Regions from separate parts of the Sphingomonas sp. CV7422 genome, predicted to be linked through region 3. Evidence: predicted binding sites of a transcription regulator. Region 3 holds the regulator's gene; each other region holds the start of a gene.
What was found. Region 3 encodes LexA, which represses DNA repair genes until DNA is damaged. Its sites were predicted from a motif close to GTTCCNCNCTTGTTCT; they were not measured.
Positions count from the first base shown of each region.

Region 1: recA (recombinase RecA) is a predicted target of LexA. The motif match lies at 2,789-2,804, and genes of this name have one in related genera.
Region 2: radA (DNA repair protein RadA) is a predicted target of LexA. The motif match lies at 2,290-2,305, and genes of this name have one in related genera.

Region 1 covers NZ_CP115900.1:2,045,121-2,049,878, reverse strand. The annotation lists gene PBN85_RS09955 (electron transfer flavoprotein-ubiquinone oxidoreductase) at 1-353, shown strand, start outside; gene PBN85_RS09950 (tetratricopeptide repeat protein) at 325-1,929, shown strand; gene PBN85_RS09945 (4-(cytidine 5'-diphospho)-2-C-methyl-D-erythritol kinase) at 1,926-2,759, shown strand; gene recA (recombinase RecA) at 2,880-3,953, shown strand; gene PBN85_RS09935 (glutathione S-transferase family protein) at 4,151-4,758, shown strand, end outside.
Region 2 covers NZ_CP115900.1:1,714,481-1,719,238, reverse strand. The annotation lists gene PBN85_RS08385 (iron-sulfur cluster assembly scaffold protein) at 1-13, opposite strand, end outside; gene PBN85_RS08380 (CvpA family protein) at 10-561, opposite strand; gene radA (DNA repair protein RadA) at 898-2,268, opposite strand; gene PBN85_RS08370 (glycosyltransferase family 4 protein) at 2,544-3,686, shown strand; gene PBN85_RS08365 (DUF2218 domain-containing protein) at 3,699-3,989, opposite strand; gene PBN85_RS08360 (PadR family transcriptional regulator) at 3,986-4,591, opposite strand; gene PBN85_RS08355 (replication-associated recombination protein A) at 4,732-4,758, shown strand, end outside.
Region 3 covers NZ_CP115900.1:1,468,208-1,472,965, forward strand. The annotation lists partial or broken gene PBN85_RS07150 (ComEC/Rec2 family competence protein) at 1-1,468, shown strand, start outside; gene lexA (transcriptional repressor LexA) at 1,476-2,162, opposite strand; gene PBN85_RS07160 (molybdopterin molybdotransferase MoeA) at 2,221-3,402, opposite strand; gene moaC (cyclic pyranopterin monophosphate synthase MoaC) at 3,407-3,874, opposite strand; gene trpC (indole-3-glycerol phosphate synthase TrpC) at 3,871-4,659, opposite strand; gene trpD (anthranilate phosphoribosyltransferase) at 4,656-4,758, opposite strand, start outside.

The DNA of each region.
Region 1 (4,758 bases), 580 kb from region 3:
ATCTGGTCAAGCCGCCGGTCTATCCCAAGCCCGACGGCGTGCTGACCTTCGACCGCCTGTCCTCGGTGTTCCTGTCGAACACCAATCACGAGGAGGACCAGCCGGTCCACCTGACGCTCAAGGACCCGAACGTGCCGGTCGAATATGACCTGCCGCTCTACGACGAACCGGCGCAACGCTATTGCCCGGCCGGCGTTTACGAGATCGTCGGGCAGGAGACGGGCGAGCCGAAGTTCGTCATCAACGCGCAGAATTGCGTCCACTGCAAGACGTGCGACATCAAGGACCCGACCCAGAACATCAACTGGGTGGTGCCGGAGGGTGGTGGAGGCCCGAATTATCCCAACATGTAAGCGCCTGATCCTCGCCGCGGCGGTCGGCTGTGCCACGATCGCGCCGGCGGCGGCGGACACCGCGCGGCTTGCCGATTACCTGAAGGCCGGGGCGGCGGATGCCGACGGCCGCGTCGACCTCGCCGCCGCAGGCTATGCCCGCGCGCTGGCGGCGGCGCCGACCAGTACGGCGGTCGCGGTGCGCGCCTATCGCGAGGCGCTCGCCGCGGGCGACGTCGCGCTCGCCACCCGCGCCGCCGCGGTGCTGCGCGGCCAGCCGGGCGCCCCCGCCGATCTGCCGCTGTTGCCGCTCGCGCTTGCCGCCGCCCGCGGCGACGCTGCGGGCGCGAGCGCCGCGACCGATGCGCTCGCCACCACCCCGCTCGGCGTGCTCGCGCCGTCGCTGCGCGCCTGGATCGCCTTCGCGAGCAAGCAGAACCCGGCGCCGGCGATTCTCGCCACCGGCAAGGACCCGGTCGCGCAGCGGCTTGCCGCCGAGACCGCGGCATTGATCCAGATCGCCCGCGGCGACACCGCAAAGGGTCTGGCCACGGTCCAGGCGCTGCGCGAGACCGGCTCGCCGATCGACCTGCGCCTCTCCGCCGGTCAGTTGCTGTTCGGCCTCGGGCAGAAGGATCAGGCCCGCAGCCTGCTCGCCGGCGACGATCCGGTGTTCGCGGCATTGCGCGAGGGCGATGCCGCGCAGCCGACGCTCGGCTTCGGCGTATCGCGGCTGCTCGGCCGGATCGCCGGCGACCTTGCCGATCAGGATGCAAGCGAGCTGTCGATCGCGCTCGCCCGCACCGCGCTGATCGCTTACCCCGCCAATGATCGCGTGCGGCTGCTGCTCGCCGGCGCTCTCGCCAAGGACAAGGCGTTGCCGCGCGCGCTGACCGCGCTCGACGGGATCGGCGCGGCGAGCCCCTATGCCTCGACCGCGCTGGCGACGCGGATCGCGATCCTCACCGCCGCCGGTCGCCAGGAGGAAGCGCTCGCCATCGCCCGCACGGGGGCCGAGCGGCCGGGGGCGGGCGAGGGCGACTGGCAGACCTATGCCGACCAGCTCACCGCGCTCGACCGGCATCGCGAGGCGGTCGGCTGGTACCGCCGCGTCGTCGATGCCGATCCGACCGCGTGGAGCGCATGGCTGCAATATGGCGGTGCGCTCGAACAGGCGGGCGACTGGCCGGCGAGCCGCGCCGCGTTGCAGAAGGCGGTGGCGATCGCCCCGGCCGAACCGCTCGCGCTCAACTATCTCGGCTATGCGCAGGCCGAGCGCGGCATCGACGTGCCGCAGTCGATCGCGATGCTCGAACGCGCGCATGCGCTCAAGCCCGACGATTCCTCGATCGCCGATTCGCTCGGCTGGGCCTATTTCCTCAGCGGCGATATTGCGCGGGCGCAGCCATTGATCGAGCGTGCCGCCGCGGTCGACACCGTCAATGCCGAGATCGGCGAGCATCTCGGCGATCTCTACTGGACGCGCGGCCGGCGCTACGAGGCGCGCTACGCCTGGCGCGCCGCGGCGCTGACCGCGACGCCGGCCGAGGCGCAGCGGCTCGCCGCCAAGGCCGCGAACGGATTGCCGCCGCGATGATCGTCGAACCCGCCCCTGCCAAGATCAATCTCGCCCTGCACGTGCGGCATCGCCGCGCCGACGGCTATCATGCTCTGGAGACGCTGTTCGTCTTCGCGGCCGATGGCGATACGATCACCGTCGTTCCCGCCGCGGCGGACAGCTTCACGATCGCCGGACCGTTCGCCGATGCGCTCGCGGGCGGCAATCCCGCGGACAATCTCGTGCTGCGCGCGGCGCAGGGGTTCGCCGGCGTGTTCGGCATCGCCCAGGCGCATGCGATCACGCTCGACAAGCATCTGCCGATCGCCTCGGGGATCGGCGGCGGCTCGGCGGATGCCGCGGCGACCCTGCGCGCGCTCGCCCGCCTGCACGGCATCGCCACCGACGACCCGCGGTTGTTCGTGCTCGCCGAGACGCTCGGTGCCGACGTTCCTGCCTGCCTGCTCGGGCGGGCGACGCTGGGTACCGGCAAGGGGGAGGCGCTGCTGCCGGTCGAGGGGCTGGCGGGTATGCCGGTGCTGCTCGTCAATCCGGGCGTCGCGGTCGGCACCGCCGCGGTCTTCGCGCGCTGGGACGGGATCGATCGCGGCGCGATCGCCGAGGACGGGGACCTGCTCGCCCGCGCCCGCGCCGGCCGCAACGACCTCGAACCGCCCGCCCGCGCGATCGCGCCGGTGATCGACGCGGTGCTCGCCCAGCTCGCCGCCGCGCCTGACGTGCTTCTGGCGCGCATGTCGGGGAGCGGCGCGACCTGCTTCGCGCTGTTCGACGAGCCGGCGGCGCGGGATGCGGCCGCGGAGCGCGCGCGCGCCTGCGGCTGGTGGACGCTGGCGACGCGGCTGACGTGATCCGGCACCCTCGATCGGGTAAAATCCGCGTTCCCCTCTTGTTCTCACGGAACAAACACCGTACATGGTGAACAGACGCGTTGCCCCGACGGCGCGCTTGCTCTAGCGAGGACCCTCCCGATGGCCGCCAATCTGAAAGTGATCGACACCGGCATGGCAACCGCAAATACCGACCGGCAAAAGGCGCTCGACGCCGCGCTGGCGCAGATCGACCGCGCCTTCGGCAAGGGCTCGGCGATGAAGCTCGGCCAGAAGGAGGCGATGCAGGTCGAGGCGATCTCGACCGGTTCGCTCGGTCTGGACATCGCGCTCGGCGTCGGCGGCCTGCCGCGCGGCCGCGTGATCGAGGTCTATGGCCCCGAATCGTCGGGCAAGACGACGCTCGCGCTGCACGTCATCGCCGAGGCGCAGAAGGGCGGCGGCACCGCGGCCTTCGTCGACGCCGAACATGCGCTCGACCCGGTCTATGCCAAGAAGCTCGGCGTCAACATCGACGAGCTGATCGTCTCGCAGCCCGACACCGGCGAACAGGCGCTGGAGATCGTCGACACGCTCGTCCGCTCCAATGCGATCGACGTGCTAGTCGTCGATTCGGTCGCCGCGCTGGTTCCCCGCGCGGAGATCGAGGGCGAGATGGGCGACAGCCACGTCGGCCTGCAGGCGCGACTGATGTCGCAGTCGCTGCGCAAGCTGACCGGGTCGATCAGCCGGTCGCGTTGCATGGTGATCTTCATCAACCAGCTGCGCATGAAGATCGGCGTGATGTACGGCAATCCGGAGACGACGACGGGCGGCAACGCGCTGAAGTTCTACGCCTCGGTCCGCCTCGACATCCGTCGCACCGGCGCGATCAAGGACAAGGAAGAGGTCACTGGCAACGCCACCCGCGTCAAGGTCGTCAAGAATAAGGTCGCGCCGCCGTTCAAGCAGGTCGAGTTCGACATCATGTACGGCGAGGGCATTTCGAAGATCGGCGAGATCCTCGATCTCGGCGTCAAGGCCGGGCTGGTCGAGAAATCGGGCGCGTGGTTCAGCTACGACAGCGTCCGCATCGGTCAGGGTCGCGAGAATTCGAAGAACTATCTGCGCGAACATCCCGAGATGGCCGACCGGCTCGAAAAGGCGATCCGTCAGCGGACCGAAAAGGTCGCCGAGGAGATGATGGCCGGACCGGAAGCCGACGACGACATCTGATGCGCGCCCGGCGCTATGCGACGACAGGAGGCTCGCCGGCGACGGCGGGCCTCTTTTGTCTTTGGGGCGCTCGCGGTGCGCCGTCTAGGCTCGCGCTCCGGGTTCGATCGACGGCGTCGCGCGTCAGGCAACGAAATCGTGCCGTCGGGAATTGGCAAGAGGTGCGCGCGGCCTGAGCCGCGATGAAGGGAAGTCAGATGATCATCGTCCACCATCTCGAAAACAGCCGGTCGCAGCGTATCCTGTGGATGCTCGAGGAGCTCGGCTTCGACTATCAGGTCAAGCGCTATCAGCGCGACGCCAGGACGATGCTCGCGCCCCCCGAGCTCAAGCGCATCCATCCGCTCGGCAAGTCGCCGGTGATCGAGGATCTCGACGCCGACGGCGGCCGCGTCGTCGCAGAGACGGGCGCGATCGTCGAATATCTCGTTGAAAAGGCCGATGGCCGGCTCGGACCGCCGCCGCACCGCGATTCGGCGCTGCGCTATCGCTTCTGGCTCCATTATGCCGAAGGCTCGATGATGCCGCCGCTGCTGCTCAAGCTGGTGCTCAGCCGTATTCCGCTGATGGGCAAGCCGGCGATCAAGCGCATCCAGCCGATGATCGACGTCCACCTCGACTATGTCGAGGCGGAGCTGTCGCAGCGGCCGTGGTTCGCGGGCGACGACCTCACCGCCGCCGACGTGATGATGAGCTTCCCGCTCGAGGCGGCGCGCAGCCGCGCGGGGCTCGACGCGTCGCGCCCCGCGACGATCGCCTGGCTGAACAAGGTCCACGCCCGTCCGGCCTATCAGGCGGCGTTGGA
Region 2 (4,758 bases), 250 kb from region 3:
GGCTGGCGGTCATGGCTGGCTCGATGGTTCGGCGGCGGGGCGCGCGCCAAAGACGGGAAGGCCGCGCCGGCGCCGATCGACGAAATCGGCGATCCCCGCGCTGGTCGCGTTGAGCAGATTATAGCAGCGCGAATGGGTCATCCACTCGGGCCGGCGCGCCGGGCCGCCGTTGGCGGTATCGACCAGCAGCGCCGCGACGAGAAAGCCGAGGCTGGCGATGATCAGCCCCTTGAGCGCGCCGAAGCCGAAGCCGAGCGCGCGATCGACCGGGCCGAGGATCGACTGGCGCGTCCGCTTGCCGATCGCATTGGCGACGAGCTTGCCGCCGAGATAGGTGCCGCCCGCGATGATGACGAACGCCGCCACCGCCGCCCCCGACGGGGTCCCGACCGTGCCGCTGAGCTTGGCGGCGAGCGTGACGTGGAACAGCTTCAGCATCGCGACGATCGCCACCCAGGCGAACAGCGACAGCACCTCGGTGACGAACCCGCGCTTGAGCCCGAGCAGCGCCGCCCCGAGCACGGCGACGAGAACGATGATGTCGAGAGCGGTCAGCGCCATGGCTTGGGAATAGGGATGCCGGGGCGGAGGCGCTAGTCCCCGTCGCGGCACCGGCGGTGATGGACCACCTGGCCCCACCCTCGTCATCCCGGCGAAAGCCGGGATCCATGGATACGGGCGGTCAGGGTTGCGCGTGACTACCGACAGCGCCGTGTCCATGGATCCCGGCTTTCGCCGGGATGACGAATGGGGGGCTGTGGACCTGCCTATGTCCTCGGGAAAATGGCACGTGTGCCCCTCACAGGCTGCCAGCGACTCGCCACCTTCAGGCCGCTTTGTCGGACCGGCCTCCCGGACATCGGACGGACGCCGCCTGACCGAACGCCCAACCCACGCTCACCGTCCGAGCATATGATCCACGAACGCCCCCAGAGTCCGGAAGCCCGTCATCCGCAGCGCGCTGTCCTCCTTCGCCACCGCCGCCGGCACCAGCGCGCGTTCGAAGCCGAGCTTGCCCGCCTCCTTGAGCCGCAGCGCGCCATGCGCGACCGGGCGGATCTCGCCCGACAATGCGACCTCGCCGAAGGCGACCGCGTCGATCGGCACCGGCCGTTCGGACAGCGCCGAGATCAGCGCCGCCGCCACCGCCATGTCCGCCGCCGGGTCCTGCACGCGATAGCCGCCGGCGATGTTGAGATAGACTTCGGCGTTGGAGAAACTGAGCCCGCAGCGCGCCTCCAGCACCGCGAGGATCATCGCCAGCCGGCCGCTGTCCCAGCCGACCACCGCGCGCCGCGGCGTCGCGCCGCTCGCCAGCCGCACCACCAGCGCCTGGATCTCGACCAGCACCGGCCGCGTCCCTTCCAGCGCCGGGAACACCGTCGTGCCGGTCACCCCCTCGTCGCGCTGCGTCAGGAACAATGCCGAGGGATTGGAGACCTCGGCCAGTCCCTCGCTCTGCATCGCGAAGACGCCGATCTCGTCGGTGCCGCCGAAGCGGTTCTTGATCGCGCGGAGGATGCGATATTGATGGCTGCGCTCGCCTTCGAAGGCGAGCACGGTGTCGACCATATGTTCGAGCACGCGCGGCCCGGCGATCGCGCCGTCCTTGGTGACGTGGCCGACCAGCACCAGCGCGGTGCCGCGCTCCTTGGCAAAGCGGATCAGCTCCTGGCTCGACGCACGCACCTGGCTGACCGTGCCCGGCGCGCCCTCGATCAGGTCGGAGTGCATGGTCTGGATCGAATCGATCACCAGCAGGTCCGGCGCCTGGCCGATCGACAGCGTCGTCAGGATGTCGCGCGTCGAGGTCGCCGCGGCGAGCTGCACCGGCGCCTGGCCGATGCCGAGCCGCCGTGCGCGCAGCCGCACCTGATCGGTCGCCTCCTCGCCCGAGACATAGGCGACGCTGCGTCCGGCGAGCGCGAGCTTGGCCGCCGCCTGCAACAGCAGGGTCGACTTGCCGATGCCGGGATCACCGCCGATCAGCGTCGCCGAGCCTTCGACGAAGCCGCCGCCGAGCGCGCGGTCGAGCTCGGCGATGCCGGTCGCCATCCGCTCGGGCAGGACGATATCGGCGTCGAGCCCGACGAGCTGGAACGAGCGGCCGCCGGTGCGCAGGTCGTGCTTGGCCTGGAACGGCGTGACGACCGCCGCCGCCTCCTCGACCAAAGTATTCCATTCGGCACAATCGGCGCACTGCCCCGCCCAGCGGTGCGACACCGATCCGCACGCCTGGCACACATATCGTTTCTGCGGTTTCGCCATGCGCGCGGATATAGTGCGACGAGAACGGGAAGGGAACAAATATCCGCGCCGGCGCGCGGAGACGGCACGGCATACACTGCCACGAGGCGGCACTTCGACCGGCGGTGCCGAGGCGGCGCACCGGGGCGCGGTCGCTTGCGGCTGGCACCGATCATCGCGGTGCCGCCAGTCTCCCGCCGCTACCGGCCATGCCGCCGATCCGCTGCCGGTGCCGAAGATCATTGCGGCCGCCGACATAGTCACGCCGCAATCGGGCCGCTATGGCCGGTGTCGGTATGCAACCCTCTGATCTTCGTATCGCGCTGTTCAGCGGCAATTATAACTACACCCGCGATGGCGCGAACCAGGCGCTCAACCTGCTCGTCGGCCATCTGCTCGATCGCGGCGCGGCGGTGCGCATCTATTCCCCGACGATCGATCCGCCCGCCTTTCCGCCGGTCGGCGAGCTCGTCTCGGTGCCGGCGATCCCGATGCCGGGCGGCCGCGCCGAATATCTGCTCGGCCGCTATCTGCCGAAGACGACGCGCGAGGATGTCGAGGCCTTCGCCCCCAACATCGTCCACGTCTCGGCGCCCGATCTGCTCAACCATGGCGCGGTAAGCTGGGCGCGGCGCAACGGCGTGCCCGCGGTCGCCTCGTTCCACACGCGGTTCGAGACCTATTTCCGCTATTACCGGATCGGCTTCGTCGAGCCATGGATCAAGGCGCTGATGACGCGCTTCTACAATCGCGTCGACGTGGTGATGCCGCCGAGCCCGAGCATGGGGACGCTGCTGCGCGAATGGGGCGTGACGACGCCGATCACCATCTGGTCGCGCGGCATCGATCACGACACCTTCGTGCCCGAGCGGCGCAGCCTCGCCTGGCGGCGCGAGCGCGGCATCGGCGACGACGAGATGGCGGTCGGCTTCCTCGGCCGGCTGGTCAAGGAAAAGGGCCTCGACGTCTTCGCCGAGGTGGTGAAGGCGCTCACCCGCCGCGGCGTGCCGCACAAGGTGCTGGTGATCGGCAAGGGACCGGCGCAGGACTGGTTCGCCGAACAGGCGCCGGGCGCGATCTTCGCCGGCTTCCAGTCGGGCGACGACCTCGGCCGCGCGGTCGCGTCGATGGACGTGTTCTTCAACCCGTCGATCACCGAGACGTTCGGCAACGTCACCACCGAGGCGATGGCGGCGGGCGTCCCCGTCGTCGCGGCGCGCGCGACCGGCGCGGTCGACCTGGTCGAGGACGGCGTCACCGGCTTCCTCGTCGATCCGACCGACATCGCCGGCTATGCCGATGCGATCGCGCGCATCGTCGGCGATCCCGCCCTGAAGGCGAGCATGAGCGCGGCCGGCATCGCCCGCGCCGCGCATTATCGCTGGGACAGCGCCAACCAGACCGTGCTCGACACCTATCTGGTGCTCGCCCGCCGCTGACCGGCGCGCGCCCTACCCCTCGCGCCAGTCGAAGGTCAGCGGCGCCTCGCGGATCGCGAAGCGGTCGAGATGGCTGGCGACGACGCCGCGCATCCGCTCGACATCCTCGCCCGCCGGCACGGTGAGCAAAAGGTCGAGCGTCTCGCTGTCGGCGCGCATCACCAGAACCGATCCGTTGGGGAAGGTGATCGTCCCCTCCTCGGCGGTGAAGCTTACCGTCATCTTGTGGCTCCAATGCTTGGCGAGCTGCTGGAGATAGCGGCTGGCCGATGCCGTCGGCACGCGGGCGACCGAGGCGCTCACTTGATGCGCTCGATCTTGCGGACGACCTCGTCGATCAGCGCGGCGACCTCATGCGCGGCCTCCTCCGACAGATCGTCGGCCTCCAGCCGGTTGCGCAGGACGTTGCGCAGATTGTGCAGCGCGCGGCGGACGGGCGCGCGATCGCTGCGCGCGCGATGCGCGCCGACCTCGGTGAGGCGGGCGATCAGCATCGCCACCTGCTCGGCATGTTCGGCGAGATGCGCCTCACCCGCCGCGGTGACGACGAACCGCTTGCGCGCATTGTCGGACGGCTGTTCGGCGATCAGCTCCATCTCAGCGAGCATCGTCAGCGCCGGATAGACCATCCCCGGCGATGGCGCATAGACGCCGCCGGTCAGTTCCTCGATCGCCTTGATCAGCTCATAGCCGTGGCGCGGTTCGTCGGCGATCAGCCGCAGCAGCACCAGCCGCAGCTCGCCGCCATCGAACATCCGCCGCCGGCCGCCGCCGCGCTGCGCCTCGTCCCACCGTTCGGCGAAGTCCGCAGCGAAACGGTCCCAGCGGTGATGCCCGCCGCGGGGGCCGCAGCCGCGCTGACGGCCGCCATGGCCGTGGCCAAATCCAAATCCAAATCCGTGCATGATCGATTCCCTGTCTGTCATGATGCAGCGAAGATATATCTTACTGGTCATACCGCAAGACCCCTCAAGATATATTTTGAAAGCGGCTGACCCGTGTCGGGGGGGGTGACGCCGGCCCCCTGCCCGCCTATCTCGGGCCGATGGCAGATCTGCTCACCGGCCTCGAT
Region 3 (4,758 bases):
GCCGGTGCGGGTGATCCGGAGCGCGGCGGGCGAGGGGCTGCGCGCGGGGCTGACCAGCCATATCCTGTCGCGCCTGCCGGGCAGTCGCGGCGGTATCGCCGCAGCGCTCGCCACCGGCGACGAGGGCGCGATCACCGTGGCCGATGCCGATGCGATGCGGCGCGCCGGGCTGGCGCATCTGCTCTCGGTGAGCGGCTTGCACATCACCGCCGCGGTGGGGGCGACGATGCTGTGCGTCCTGCGGCTGCTCGCGCTGTCGCCGTGGCTGGCGATCCGCTGGCGGCTGCCGCTGGTCGCGGCGGCGGCGGGGGCGCTGGCGGCGATCGGCTATACCTGGCTGACCGGCAGTCAGGTGCCGACGATCCGCTCGTGCGTCGCCGCGCTACTGGTGCTCGCCGCTCTGGTGCTGGGGCGGGAGGCGATGACGTTGCGGCTGGTCGCCGGCGGTGCCATCGCGGTGATGCTGGTCTGGCCCGAGGCGGTGACCGGGCCGAGCTTCCAATTGTCCTTTACCGCCATCGCGGCGATCGTCACGCTCCACGACCATCCGCGCGTCGCCGGCTGGTTCCGGCAGCGCGACGAGCCCTGGCGTCGCCGTATCCTGCGCGAAGGCGCTGCGTTGCTGCTCACCGGCGTCGTGGTCGAGGCGGCGCTGATGCCGATCGCGGTCTTCCACTTCCACAAGGCGGGGCTGTACGGCGCGGCGGCGAATATCGTCGCGATCCCGCTCACCACCTTCGTCGTCATGCCGCTCGAAGCGGCGGCGTTGCTCGCCGATACGGTCGGCCTCGGCCCACCGGTCTGGTGGCTGACCGATCTCGCGTTGCGGCTGTTGCTGGTGATCGCCCACCGCGTCGCCGCGCTGCCGGGATCGGGGATTGCGTTGCCGGCGATGTCGGCCGCGGCGTTCGCGCTGATCGTCGGCGGCGGACTGTGGCTGATGCTGTGGCGGACGCGGGTGCGGCGCTGGGGGCTGCTGCCGATCCTGCTCGGCGGCTGGTGGATGATGCAGGCGCCTGCCCCCGATCTGCTGGTGACGGGGGATGGCCGCCATATGGCGGTACGGGTCGACGGACGGCTCGCCTTGCTCCGCGAGCGCGCCGGCGATTACACGCGGGCGATGCTCGCCGAAAATGGTGGCATCGACGGCGAGCCGTTGCCGCTCAGCGGTCAGGCGGCGGCGCGCTGCTCGGCGGATGCCTGTATCGTCACGCTGGGGAGCACAGAGCGCGCATGGCGGATCGTCGCGACGCGCAGCGCCTATCCGGTCGATCGTGCCGCGCTGATCGGCGCCTGCCATGCGGCGGACATCGTCGTCAGCGAACGGCGGCTGCCGCGATCCTGCCGCCCGCGCTGGCTGCGGCTCGATGCACCGCTCCTGCGCCGCACCGGCGGCGTCGCGATCGACCTGGAAAGCCGACGGGTGCGCACGGTGCTACAGCCCGGCGACCGCCATCCTTGGCGGATCGCCCGGCTCAGTCGTAGCGGCGCAGGATGCCCGACAATTTGCCCTGCACGCGGACATGCGAGGGGACGTAGCGCTGCGCTTCGTAGGCGCGATTGGCTGGATCGAGCCGGACCATCGCGCCCTCGCGGCGGAAATATTTGAGCGTCGCTTCGCTGTCGTCGATCAGCGCGACGACGATCTCCCCGTCGCGGGCGACCTCGGTACGACGGATCAGCGCATAATCGCCATCGAGGATGCCGGCTTCGACCATCGAGTCGCCGGATACTTCGAGCGCATAATGTTCGCCGCTGCCGAGCAGGGCGGCGGGGACGGCGAGCGTCGAGCTGCCCTCGAACGCCTCGATCGGCAGGCCGGCGGCGATCCGGCCGTGCAGCGGGATCTCGATCACGTCATTGGCGGGCGCCGGTGCGGCGCGGACGTTGGTCTTGGCGGGCGGCGGTGCGGCCGGCGCCGTCGACGCGGCGGGCTTGCGCTCCGACCGTTCCGGCATGCGCAGCACTTCGAGCGCGCGCGCCCGGTTGGGCAGGCGGCGGATGAAATGCCGTTCCTCAAGCGCGCTGATCAGACGATGCACGCCCGACTTCGACTTGAGGTCGAGCGCCTCCTTCATCTCCTCGAACGAGGGCGAGATGCCGGTTTCCTCCAGCCGATCGTTGATGAAGCATACGAGCTCGTGCTGCTTGCGCGTGAGCATGGGCGATCCTTCCCCGTCAGAACAGACGCGGAACTTCTAGGGAACAGGATGGCGTCCGTCAAGCGATGACGAGGATATCTGCCGAGTCGCCCGCCCGTGCCGCCGCGGCGCCGGCCGGGCGGATGATCAGCGCCTGCGACCGGGCCAGCGTCAGCAGCATCGAACTGTCCTGGATCGTCGAGGCATAAGCGCGGCCGTCGCGTATCTCGGCACGCAGATAGTCGGTGCGCGCGCCATTGGCGGGCAGGTCCTCGCCGAGCAGCGCCAGCGTCGCGCGCGGCAGCGGGTCGGCGGCGCCCGCGAGATGCGCGATCACCGGTTTGACGAACAGGATCGCGGTGACGAAGGCGGACACCGGATTGCCCGGCAGGCCGAGCACCTGCATCGCGCCGCGTCGCCCCGCCATCATCGGCTTGCCGGGCCGCAGCGCGATCCGCCAGAAATCGATCTGGCCGCCCGCGGCCTCGAGCGCCGGCCGGACGAGATCGTGATCGCCGACCGATGCGCCGCCGGTGGTGACCAGCAGATCGGCGTCGACCCGCGCGAAGGCGTCCCGCAGCGTCGCCAGATCGTCGGGCAGGATGCCGAGGTCGATCAGCTCGACCGGCAGATCGGCAAGCATCGCGGCGAGCATCGCGCGGTTCGATTCGGGTAAGGCATCGGGCGAGGCGGGCTGGCCGGGATCGACCAGTTCGTCCCCGGTCGCGCAGATCGCGACACGGACGCGGCGGTGGACGCACAGCGCACCGACGCCGCCGGTCGCGGCGACGGCGATCCGCGCCGGGGTCAGCCGCTCGCCGCTGCGCACCAGCGTGTCGCCGGCGGTGAAGTCGAGGCCGCGGCGGCGGGTGTTGCGGCCCGGATGCGCCGGCCCTTCGCCGGTGAGTCGGATCGCGGCGCCCTGCGCGTCCACCTCTTCCTGGATCATCACCGTATCGGCGCCGGCGGGCATCACCGCGCCGGTGAAGATGCGGACGGTCTCGCCGGGCTGGATCGTGCCGTCGAACGGCCGCCCGGCCGCGCTCTCGCCGATCAGCGTCCACGGGCCGGGCAGGTCGACGAAGCGGATCGCATAGCCGTCCATCGCGGAGAGGTCGTGCGCGGGCTGCGTGCGCTGCGCAACGACGTCGTCGGCGAGCCAGCGCCCCGCGGCCTGCGCGAGCGGCACCGTCTCCTCGGCGACGCGCGGCGCGGCGGTGAACAGACGCGCCTGCGCCTCGGCGATCGGCAGCAGCGTCATCGCCTCAGGCGCGCCAGTCGCCGGACGCGCCGCCGGCCTTTTCGAGCAGACGGATGCCGGAGATCACCATCGCCCGGTCGATCGCCTTGGCCATGTCATAGACGGTGAGCAGCGCCACCGAGACGGCGGTGAGCGCCTCCATCTCCACCCCGGTCTTGCCGTCGGTCGCGGTCAGCGCGGTGGCGGTGATGCCGCCCGCGTCGATCGTCAGGTCGAGCGTGACGCGGGTCAGCGGCAGCGGATGGCAGAGCGGGATCAGCTCGGCGGTGCGCTTGGCGGCCATGATCCCGGCGATCCGCGCGACCGCGAGCACGTCGCCCTTCTTGGCCGCGCCGTCGCGGATCGCGGCGAGCGCCTCGGCAGCGACCGCGATATGACCGGTGGCGACCGCGCGGCGGCTGGTCACCGCCTTGCCGCCGACATCGACCATATGCGCGGCGCCCTCGGCGTCGATATGGGTGAGGCGGGTCACGCCTCGGCGCCGATCATCGCGCGCGTCGCCGCCTCGACATCGTCGGCGCGCATCAGCGCCTCGCCGATCAGGAAGCAATGAACGCCGTGCGCCGCCATCGCATCGAGGTCCTCGCGCCGCTCCAGCCCGCTCTCGGCGACGAAGGTGCAGCCCGCCGGCGCCTTGGCGACGAGATCATAGGTGCGGGCGAAGTCGACGGTGAAATCGCGCAGGTCGCGGTTGTTGACGCCGATCAGCCGCGATTGCAGCCGCAGCGCGCGGTCGAGTTCGTGTGCGTCATGCACCTCGACCAGCACGTCCATGCCGCATTCGCGTGCCGACGCCTCGATCTCCGCCATCTGATTGTCGTCGAGCGCGGCGACGATGATCAGGATCGCGTCGGCGCCGATCGAGCGGCTTTCGGTCGCCTGCCACGGATCGACCATGAAGTCCTTGCGGATCACCGGCAGATCGCAGGCGGCGCGTGCGGCGATCAGATAGTCGTCCGAGCCCTGGAACCATTGTTCGTCGGTCAGCACCGACAGACAGGCGGCGCCGCCCGCCTGATAGGCGCGGGCATGGGCCGGCGGATCGAAGTCGGCGCGGATCACGCCCTTGGACGGGCTGGCCTTCTTGATCTCGGCGATCAGCGCGGGACCCGAGCGGGCGTCGAGCGCGGCGCGGAAGCCGCGCGGACGCGTGACGGCGGCGATCCGCGCGTCGAGGTCGGCGAGGCTGGTCGTCGCCTTGCGCGCGGCGACTTCGGCGCGCTTGGTCTCGATGATGCGGGAGAGGATATTGGTCATCGGTAGGCGATCCAGCGATCGAGCAGCGCGGCTGCGCGGCCGTCGTCGATCGCGGCGGCGGCGGCCGTCGCGCCGGCGGTGAGGTGAGGGCTACGGCCG